3 regions of the Amycolatopsis sp. cmx-11-12 genome follow, and region 3 is predicted to be linked to each of the others. Evidence: riboswitches for the same ligand, from Rfam matches in the RefSeq annotation. Region 3 holds a riboswitch; each other region holds the start of a gene.
The links. Region 3 has a riboswitch for S-adenosylmethionine ahead of thrC (threonine synthase). Riboswitches for the same ligand answer to the same signal wherever they lie in the genome.
Positions count from the first base shown of each region.

Region 1: linked by a shared signal. The riboswitch ahead of ACLARN_RS07905 (methionine ABC transporter ATP-binding protein) and the one ahead of thrC (threonine synthase) in region 3 are both predicted to bind S-adenosylmethionine.
Region 2: linked by a shared signal. The riboswitch ahead of ACLARN_RS26440 (aminotransferase class V-fold PLP-dependent enzyme) and the one ahead of thrC (threonine synthase) in region 3 are both predicted to bind S-adenosylmethionine.

Region 1 is NZ_JADNQM010000004.1:285,224-288,489, forward strand. Features, by position in the region: gene ACLARN_RS07900 (4-(cytidine 5'-diphospho)-2-C-methyl-D-erythritol kinase) at 1-363, opposite strand, end outside; gene ACLARN_RS07905 (methionine ABC transporter ATP-binding protein) at 485-1,495, opposite strand; SAM riboswitch class I at 1,706-1,796, opposite strand; gene rsmA (16S rRNA (adenine(1518)-N(6)/adenine(1519)-N(6))-dimethyltransferase RsmA) at 2,040-2,876, opposite strand; gene ACLARN_RS07915 (DUF222 domain-containing protein) at 3,115-3,266, shown strand, end outside.
Region 2 is NZ_JADNQM010000021.1:65,623-68,888, forward strand. Features, by position in the region: gene ACLARN_RS26435 (hypothetical protein) at 1-45, opposite strand, end outside; gene ACLARN_RS26440 (aminotransferase class V-fold PLP-dependent enzyme) at 65-1,429, opposite strand; SAM riboswitch class IV at 1,462-1,576, opposite strand; gene ACLARN_RS26445 (M23 family metallopeptidase) at 1,741-2,424, opposite strand; gene ACLARN_RS26450 (potassium/proton antiporter) at 2,556-3,266, opposite strand, start outside.
Region 3 is NZ_JADNQM010000043.1:23,010-26,275, forward strand. Features, by position in the region: gene holA (DNA polymerase III subunit delta) at 29-1,012, opposite strand; SAM riboswitch class I at 1,148-1,280, shown strand; gene thrC (threonine synthase) at 1,293-2,558, shown strand; gene ACLARN_RS37775 (ComEC/Rec2 family competence protein) at 2,576-3,266, opposite strand, start outside.

The sequences.
Region 1 (3,266 bases), on a different contig from region 3:
CACCAGGGTCGCGGCCGCGTCAGCGCTGCCACCGGCCATCCCGCCGGCTACGGGAATGCCTTTGCGTAGCACCACCCGGACCTTGGACTCGCCGTCCGCCTTGCCGACGTGAGCCGCCAGCGCCTGCGCCGCCTTCCACGCGAGGTTGTTGGCCCCGGTCGGTACGGAACCTTCCCCTTCGCCGTAGACCTCGACGCCCGGGTCCTCGGTGACCGCGACGGTCACCTCGTCAGTGAGAGAAAGCGCCTGGAACACGGTCACCAGCTCGTGGTATCCGTCCGGGCGTACGTCACCGACCGACAGGTGCAGGTTGACCTTGGCGGGAACCCTGACGGTTACTGGGGGCGGTACGACGGCGAGCACGAGTCAAGCCTACGTGGCCGCTCCACTTGTGCTGCCACCAGGAGAAAAGAGAACAGGACGAGTCCGACACGAAAGGGCCGCCCTGGACGGATTTCGTCCCGGGCGGCCCGGTCGTGGAGGATCAGGCAGCGACGCCCTGCGGGCCGCGGACCGGGTGGGTCACGTGGCCGCCGCGTTCGGCGATCCAGGCGAGCGCGGCATCCGCACGCTCACCGCGCACACCGAGTCGGAACCTGCCGACCGGCGTGTCGCCGATCCGGGTCAGACCGCCTCCGATGGTGGCGAGTTCGACGTCGAAGCGACCTGCGGCCTCGGGCAGCAGCGCACCGACCGATGCGAAACCGACAAGCACGACGTCCACCGCGCGGTCGTACTTCGACGCCTGCGCCCGGCCGGTCTCGATCGAGGGCAGCAGCGCCTGCGCGGTCCGGCTGGTCGGGTCAGAGACCAAGTCGAGCACGGTGCCACGTTCGATGATCACCCCGGCCTCGAGAACCGCGACGTCATCGCAGACACGGCGAACCACACCGGCGTCAGGAGTGGTGAGCAGCACAGTGACTCCGAGCTCGGCGCGCGCACGGTCGAGCACGGTCAGGACCGCACCGGATTCCTCGGGCTGGACACCCGCGGTCGGATCGTCGGCCAAGAGCACGGACGGCCCGGCCGCCAGAGCCTTGGCGATGGCCACTCGGCGCAGCTGCCCCTCGGTCAGGTCACCCGGCCGCTGCCCCGCTCGCGGAGTGAGTCCGACCAGGTCGAGCAGGTTGCCGACCCGGTTACGGCGCTGCGGTCCGTCGAGGCCGAGCTGTTCGAGCGGCGACGCGATGTTGCCGGCGATGGTGCGTTCGGCGAGCAACTCCGGCTTGGTACTCACGACACCGACCTGCCGGCGGACTTCCCGCAGGCGGCGGCCGTCAAGGGTCCCGGTGTTGAGGCCGTCGAGGCGGACGACGCCCCGGTCCGGGCGCTCCTGAAGTCCGATGCAACGAGCGAGGGTCGACTTGCCGGAGCCGGCCGGACCGACGACTCCGAACAGCGAGCCGGCTTGGATGTCCACGCTGACATCGCGCAGGGCGACGACGGGATTTCCGTTGAGGGGAAAGGACTTGGACAGGTTTTCGACAGTGATCACGAAAGGCTCCATGCAAATGGGGCGCTGCTTCTTTCGAGCGCGCCAACCGTCACCGAGTGACCGTCCAGAACGGACGGGCTTCAGAGGTAAGGGAAAGACTCAGGCAGTAACGGTGGAGCGTCGACACGCACTTACCGTGCGGCGACCTTCGTCGACTACACGTCGCCTGGTCAGCAGGAGCGGGTGGGTGACCCTGTTCATTAGGCACAGCCTCCATCGGTCCTGGCGGTAGCACCTGCCCTGTTGAGGGTGGTTGCTGCGACTTCGGCGAGCCAGGTCTCTCAGTCGCTCGGGATGGCTCACTGAGTAAAACCGATCCCACTAGATGAAAGCAAGCGCGTAGGCGCAGATCACACGTCTGGTCGCGTCCACGATACAGGATCGGCTGCCCACATTATGAGAATGCAGCTGAGATCCTAGGCCTCATCAGTGCCACTGCCTGCTAATACAGGTTTGACCAGGTAGATCGAGAAGAGGTTTACGCTGTCGTGCTGACCTCGGCCGGCACTCGACCGCGCGGTGCCGATCACACCCGCGACGTCGGTCAGTCGGTTGCCGCCGCGATACGGGCGAACTGGTGGACATCCAACTGCTCACCGCGGGTCTTGGGGTCGACACCCGCCTTTTCGAGCAACTCTCCCGCGCGTTCGGCGGAACCGGCCCATGACGCCAACGCCGCCCGCAGCGTCTTTCGCCGCTGCGAGAAGGCCGCATCGACCACGGAGAACAGCCGCTCTCTGTTCACTGACGACACCACTTCGCCTCGCTCGAAAGCGACCAGGGCCGAATCCACGTTGGGAACAGGCCAGAACACCGAGCGAGGTACCGCGGCGACCTTGCGTGTCTTTCCGTACCACGCGAGCTTGACGCTGGGCACTCCGTAAGTCCGGCTACCCGGGCCGGCCGCCATCCGGTCGGCGACTTCAGTCTGGACCATTACAAGACCGCTGGTCAGCGACGGCAGCTCGGCGAGCAGATGAAGCACGACGGGAACGGCGACGTTGTACGGCAGATTCGCGACGAGTGCCGTCGGCCGTTGAGGCAGGTCGTCCACCGTGATCCGCAGAGCGTCCGCCCCGACGACCGTCAGCCTTTCGCCCCCACCGCGTTCGGCCACGGTGTTCGGGAGCCGCCCGGCCAGCACAGGATCGATTTCGACCGCGACGACCTCGGCACCGGTCGCGAGCAGTCCGAGTGTCAGCGAGCCAAGCCCCGGCCCGACTTCCAGTACGACGTCACCTTCGCCGACGCCCGAAAGGTCGACGATCCGGCGCACCGTGTTGGGATCGTGCACGAAATTCTGGCCGAGCTTCTTGGTCGGCCGTACATCCAGCTCGGCCGCCAGCGCCCTGATCTCCGCAGGCCCGAGCAATTCAGTCACTCGACGATCGTAACCAGCCTTCATAAGCCGCGATTGGCCGGTGGACGACCAGCCCGACCCCGAGGACCGAGCCGGGCTCCGATGGACCGCGACCCGCCCGCGCCATCCTTACGGATTCTCCGAGCTGACCCGTGTCATACGCCAGAGTGATCGGAGCAAGTTCGCACCGCCGGAGCGTGATCATGATCCACCCGATCGATACCGTGCATTAGTTCGAATCTGCCTCGACAATCGAGGGATGACCAGCACAAACATTCCCAAGGCCTTCCCGCTCAACCTGCCGGAAGGTGACGCCGAACTGCTTCTCGACGAGTTGCAGACACGGCTACACGAAGGGCGACGCCTTGTCGCCGAAGTCGGCCAGATCCTGGCCGAGATCGAGTCACGCGG
Region 2 (3,266 bases), on a different contig from region 3:
CAGCAACGCCAGCGGAAACCAGTAACGCGGTCGCTCGTTCCCCATGCGGGGTGAGGGTAGTGGGTCAGGCGCAGAACGGGGGAAGTTCCCGCGGATCGTTCTCCGGCACCCAGCGGCCCTCCGGCTTCTCGTACTGCCAGCGGGCGCCGCGGGCGACGATCTGGCGCAGTGCCAGGACGACCCGGTCCACGTGCTCGGTGGTGCTACCGAGGCCGAGGCTGACCCGGACGGCCTGCTGGCCGGTCGAACCGGCGGCGGAGATGAGCCGTTTGGTGGCGATATGCGCGCAGAACGCGCCGTCCCGCACGCCGATGCCGTACTCCGCGGACAGGACCGCGGCGAGCCAGCCGGGCTCGAAGCCGTCGACGACGAAGCTGAGCGTGCCGACCCGGTCGACCGGCGCGTCGAACAGCCGCAGTTCGGCGAAACCGGGGATGCCGGCGAGCCCGCGACGCAGCCGCGCCAGCAGTTCGTCCTCGTGGGCGACGATGGCGTCCCAGTTCCCGGCCAGCGTCTCGCAGGCGACACCGAGCGCGTAGACGCCGACGGTGTTGGGGGAACCGGCTTCGTGCCGCTCCGCACCGGCGTTCCAGACCACGCCGAGGTCTTCGGAGTCGCGGGTGACGAGCTTCGTCGCGCCGCCACCGGCGAGGTACGGCTGGGCGGCGCGCAGCCAGTCGGCGCGGCCGATCAGCGCGCCGGCACCGAAGGGGGCGTACAACTTGTGGCCCGACAGCGCGATGTAGTCGACGTCCAGTTTGCGCACGGAGATCTTGCGGTGCGGCGCGAGTTGCGCGGCGTCGAGGGCGATCCGGGCGCCGTGCCGTCGCGCGACGGCGGCGATCTCCTTGACCGGCAACAGTTCCCCGGTCACGTTGGACGCGCCGGTGATGACGACCAGCCGGGTGCCCTGCGGGCAGTCGGCGAGCGCTTCGTCCACAGCGGACACCGCGGCGAGGCGCGTGCGAGGTGTCTGGATCCGGCGGACGTTCGGGCCCTTCCACGGCAGCAGCGCGGCGTGGTGGTCGGTGTCGAACACGACGACCGACGTGTGTTTCGGCAGGCTGCGCGCGAGAAGGTTGAAGGAATCGGTGGTGTTGCGGGTGAACACGACGGTGTCGGTCGACCGCGCGTCGACGAAGTTCCGCAGGATTCCCCGCGTGCGCTCGTAAAGTTTGGTGGAGACCTGCGAAGCGAATCCGGCGCCGCGGTGGACGCTGGCGTACCAGGGCAGGAATTCGTCGACCGCGTCGCGCACCTTGTCCAGACAGGGGGCGCTCGCCGCGTGATCGAGGTTGGCGTACGCGATGTCGCCGCCGGTGACCAGCGGAACCCGCAGATCGGCGCACGCGACCGTCGGGATTTCGTGTGTGACAACGGTTTCCGCGACAGTGGCGGGGGTGCTGGTGCGTTCGAGAGCGAGAGTCATCGTCATCCTCCGGGCCAGGGGACCCGACGAGGATCCCGCGCTTGCCCGTCGCACCGCGCGACGAGCCAGGTCCTCACCCGGGGCACCCCACCGCGGAAGGAGGGTTGCCGGTCAGCTAGCCGGGGCTTGACGCTGACACTCGTGACCTACGAACGAAGTTAGCCGATACACCGGCGATCGAGCCACCCCTTGCCCACATGTTGAGACGCCGGTCACGCATTACGCAACCGAAGAGAACCCACGCAATTCGGCACCTGGTTGCGATGGTCCGGGTCGCGAACCTTCGCAATGAGGTGCCGAATTGCGGGAGGTCAGGCGCGGAATCGGCCGGGCAGGGGGATGGTCGCGCGGGACGAGACCTCGGTGGCCGTACCCGAGTACTGATCGGTGCCCGCGGTGAACTGCCAGCCGCCGAAGGTCTTGCCATCGACAGCCTCGCCGTGTGCGTCGGCGACCTTGGTCGAGAGCTCGTCGTAGGACACGCCGTTCCAGTTGCCCGCGCCGACGCCGAAGTCACGCGAGTCGCCGCCGTTGGCCGCGGCCGCGGGCAACGTCCACAGGGTGAAGTGCACGTGGGCGCCGGTGCTGCTGCCGCCGCAGGGCAGCGCGTTGCCGGTCCGGCCGAGGGCGTCGCCCGGAGCGACCCGCTGGCCGTCGGTGACCGAAATGCCCTCCAGGTGGTAGTACCCGGTCCGCCAGCCGTCCGTGTGGTCGATGGTCACCCAGTCGCCGCCGTCGCAGTGCTGGATCCGGACCGTGCCCGCCAGCGTGGCACGAACGATCTCGTCGCCAGGGCTGAAGTCGATGGCGTTCTTCACGCCGGAGTTCCCGTTGTCCGAGTAGATCCCCGCCGAGTAGACAGACTGGCCCGTGTCGAACGGCAAGCCGAACGCCGGGAAGGCACCGGCCGCGGAGGCCACCGGGGCGGACAGAACCACTCCGACGAGTGCGGCCGCGGCCCCCAGACCGGCGAACCGTGCAGGAAGTTTCGTCACCTTGCGTACTCCTTACCCCGTGACACTCACCCATTCGACTGAGGAGGTTGCGGGGAAAGTAATCCAAACGGAGTACAAAAAGGAAGAATTTTCTGAGATCAACCGACGAACAGCTGGTGCCGGTTCGTGACCTACTGGCCGGATTCGCCCTTCCACCTGGCGAGGCGACCGGCCCGGTCGACGGCCCGCAGGCGTCGTTCGGCCGCGTCACGCACGTCGGAGGTGGTCACGACGAGTAACTGATCACGTTCCTGGAGCCGGGTGTTCTTGTTGGGCGTGAAGCCGGTGCCGTCACGGACGAGCAGGCTGATCGTCGCCCCCGCCGGAAGCCGCAGTTCGGCCAGGTAGACGCCGTGCATCTTCGATCCGGAGTTGATCCGGACCTGGAGGAGTTCGGCGCCCATCTCGTCGAGCGGCGCGGAGTCGACGTCGATCTCGTGCGCTTCGGCGTGCTGAGCCAGCCCGAGCACTCGCGCGAGCGGGGTCAGTGTCGCCCCTTGAAGCAGGGTCAGCACGATGACCAGCACGAACACCGCGTCGACCAGCTCCTGTGCGCCGGGCACCCCGGACGACAGCGGGATCAGCGCGAGCACGATCGGGACCGCCCCGCGCAACCCTGCCCAGGATAAGAACACCTGTTCTCGCCAGGGGATCTTGAACGGCAGCGCCGACAGCACCACCGACAACGGCCGGGCGAGCAGCAGCACGACCGCGCCCGCGACCAGGCCTTGGACCAGGCTTTCGAAGATCCTGCTCGGCGAGGCGAACAGGCCGAGCAGCACGAACAGCCCGATCTGCGCGAGCCAGCCGAGCCCTTCGGCGAAGGACAGTGTGTCCGACCG
Region 3 (3,266 bases):
CGCGAGTCACCGGGGCCCTTCGCCATGTTCAGCGGCTTGTGCCGTGAGCAGCGACGACTTCAAGGACGGCGCGTTCCAGCGCGTACTCCGGGTCGGCCGCGACACCCTTGACCTCGGCGTTGAGCCGGGCCACGACCCGCATCGCGGTGGCGAGACCGTCCTGCCCCCAGCCGCGGGCCTGCCCCTGCGCCTTGCGCACCTTCCACGGCGGCATCCCCAGCTCGCCCGCCATCTGGTTCGGATTGCCGCGACCGGCGCCGGAAACCCGCGCGATCGTCCGGACAGCGTCGGCGAGAGCGTCCGCGACCAGCACGTACGGAACACCCAGCTGCATCGCCCAGCGCAATGACTCCAGGGCCGCCGCCATGTCCCCGGCCACGGCCTTCTCTGCGACGGCGAACCCGTTCACGTCCGCGCGGCCCCGGTGGTAGCGGCGGACCGCCTGCTCGTCGACCGTTCCCCCGGCGTCCGCGACGAGCTGTGTCGCGGCCGACGACAACTCGCGCAGATCCGAGCCGACGGCGTCGATCAGCGCGAGCACGGCGGCACCGTCGATCTTCCCGCCGACCCGGCGGACCTCGTTGCGGACAAAGGATTCCCGCTCGGCGGGCTTGGTCAGTTTCGGGCACTCGACGACCTCCGCCCCGGCCTTCTTCAAGGCCGCGGGAAGCGCCTTCGCGGCCTTGCTCCGGCCACCTCCGCTGTGCACGACGACGAGCACGATGCCGTCGGCGGGTGCCTTGACGTAGGCCATCACCCCGTCGGCGAGCTCCTGCGAGATGTCGTGCGCGGATTCGAGGACGATCACCCTGCCCTCGGCGAACAGCGAGGGGCTGACCATCTCCGCGAGTGCGGGGACTGTGAGGTCCGACACTCTGATCCGGCTGAGGTCCGCCGTCGGATCGGCCGCTTTGGCCGCGTCCGAAGCGCCGCGGATCGCGCGTTCGATCAGCAGCTCTTCCTCACCGAGAACCAGGACCAGCGGCGATGGGGCGGAACCTTGCGTCGTCACGGTGACGATCCTGCCACTCCTCCACTCGTGTGCTTTGTCCGGTGATGTGTTGTGGGCACGGTGGCCCCACGCGAGCCCCATGTCGTACGGTGTTGGCGAGGCGACGCGATGACACGCGTGCCGACAATCGAATACCGCTCATCCAGAGGGGCAGAGGGAACGGCCCGATGAAGCCCCGGCAACCGGCGTCAGCCTGTCATCCCGCGATCGCGGGGTAGCTGACGAACACGGTGCCAATTCCGGCCCGCCATGGCGGGGCAGATGAGGAAAGGACCTCGCGATGACCGCAACCCTCGGTACGACCTCCACCACCAAGACCCCGGATCTCGGACCGGCCGTCGAACTGGTGTCGAAGGAAGAGGGACACCGGCAGCCGCTCGCCCCCGAATTCGTTTCCGCCGAGGACTTCTCGCCGCTCGAGGTCGCCTACGACTTCGGCCGCGTGCGCCGCGAGGACATCGAAGCCGGGCCGAAGAACATCTGGCGCTACAAGAAACTCCTTCCCGTTCCCTCGAACGTCGAAGAAATCCCCAACACCGAACCCGGCTCCACCCGGCTCGTCCAGGCCGACAGGCTCGCGAAAGCGTTGGGCGTCAAGAAGCTCTGGGTCAAGGACGACACCGGCAACCCGACCCACTCGTTCAAGGACCGCGTGGTCGCCGTCGCACTGGCCGCCGCGCGCGAGTTCGGGTTCGAGGTGCTCGCCTGTCCGTCGACCGGCAACCTGGCCAACGCGGTCGCCGCCGCGGCCGCCCGCGCCGGCTGGCGGTCGGTCGTGCTGATCCCGAAGAGCCTCGAGCGCGCCAAGATCCTCACCACCGCCGTGTACGACGGGGACCTGATCGCGGTCGACGGCAACTACGACGACGTGAACCGGGTCGCCACCCAGCTCGCCGCCGAGCAGGAGAGCTGGGCGTTCGTCAACGTGAACGTCCGGCCCTACTACTCGGAGGGCTCCAAGACGCTGGCCTTCGAGGTCGCCGAGCAGCTCGGCTGGCGGCTTCCCTCGCAGATCGTGGCGCCAATCGCCTCCGGTTCCCAGCTCACCAAGGTGGACAAGGGTTTCCGCGAGTTCGGACAGCTCGGCCTCGTCGACGAAACGCCGTACAAGGTGTTCGGTGCGCAGGCCACCGGCTGCTCCCCTGTCTCGGCGGCGTTCCGCGCGGGCCACGACGTCGTCCAGCCGGTCAAGCCGGACACGATCGCCAAGTCGCTGGCGATCGGCAACCCGGCCGACGGCCCGTATGCCCTCGACGTGGTCAACCGCACCGGTGGCGCGATCGAAGACGTCACCGACGAAGAGGTCGTCGAAGGTATCCGGCTGCTCGCCCGTACCGAAGGCATCTTCACCGAGACCGCCGGTGGGGTCACCGTGGCGACGGCCAAGAAGCTCATCGAGACTGGCAAGCTCAACCCGGACGAGGAGATCGTCCTGCTGATCACCGGTGACGGCCTCAAAACGCTCGACGCCATCGAGGACAAGGTCGGCCCGAAGGCGACCGTCGGCGCCTCGGCCGACGCGGTCCGCGAGGCACTCGGCATCTGAGTTCCCGCCGGCCCGCCTCAAGAACGAGGCGGGCCGCGGGGCTCACCCCGGCGCACCAGGGCGAGGCCTCGCGCGTCGGTGACGACCGCGGTGTCGCCGTCCGTGTCGGTTCTGGCGATCGAAGCGCCGACAGCCGTCAGATTGTCCAAAGTGGACTTGTTCGGGTGACCATAGTTGTTTCCGGCACCGACACTCACCAACGCGGCGCGTGGTGCGACGGTGTTGAGGAAATCCGGTGCCGTGTAACGACTTCCGTGATGCGGGACCTTCAGGACCTCGGCACGCAGATCGGCACCCTCGGCCATCAGGTCCGCCTGCGCGGCGAGTTCGACGTCGCCGGTCAGCAGCATCCGGCCCGCGGGCGTCCCGGCCCGCAGGACGACGGAACCGTTGTTGATCACCGTGCCGTCCTGTTCGAGGACCGATCGCCGAGTGACATAACGCGGCCCCAGTACCTCCAACGACAGTCCCGGCCAGTCCAGCCGTTGCCCGATCCCCAACTCCAGCAAGGGAATCCCGCGGCGCGCGGTCTCGTCGGCGACCTGCTGCCACGCCCACGCAGGAGCCCGGCCCGGGCCCACGGCGACCGCGCCGACCGACCGGCCCTCGAAGACGGATTCGAGACCGCCGATGTGGTCGGCGTGCAGATGGCTCAGCACGATCAGCGGAACACGGTCCACCCCGAGCCTGCTCAGGCATTCGTCGACC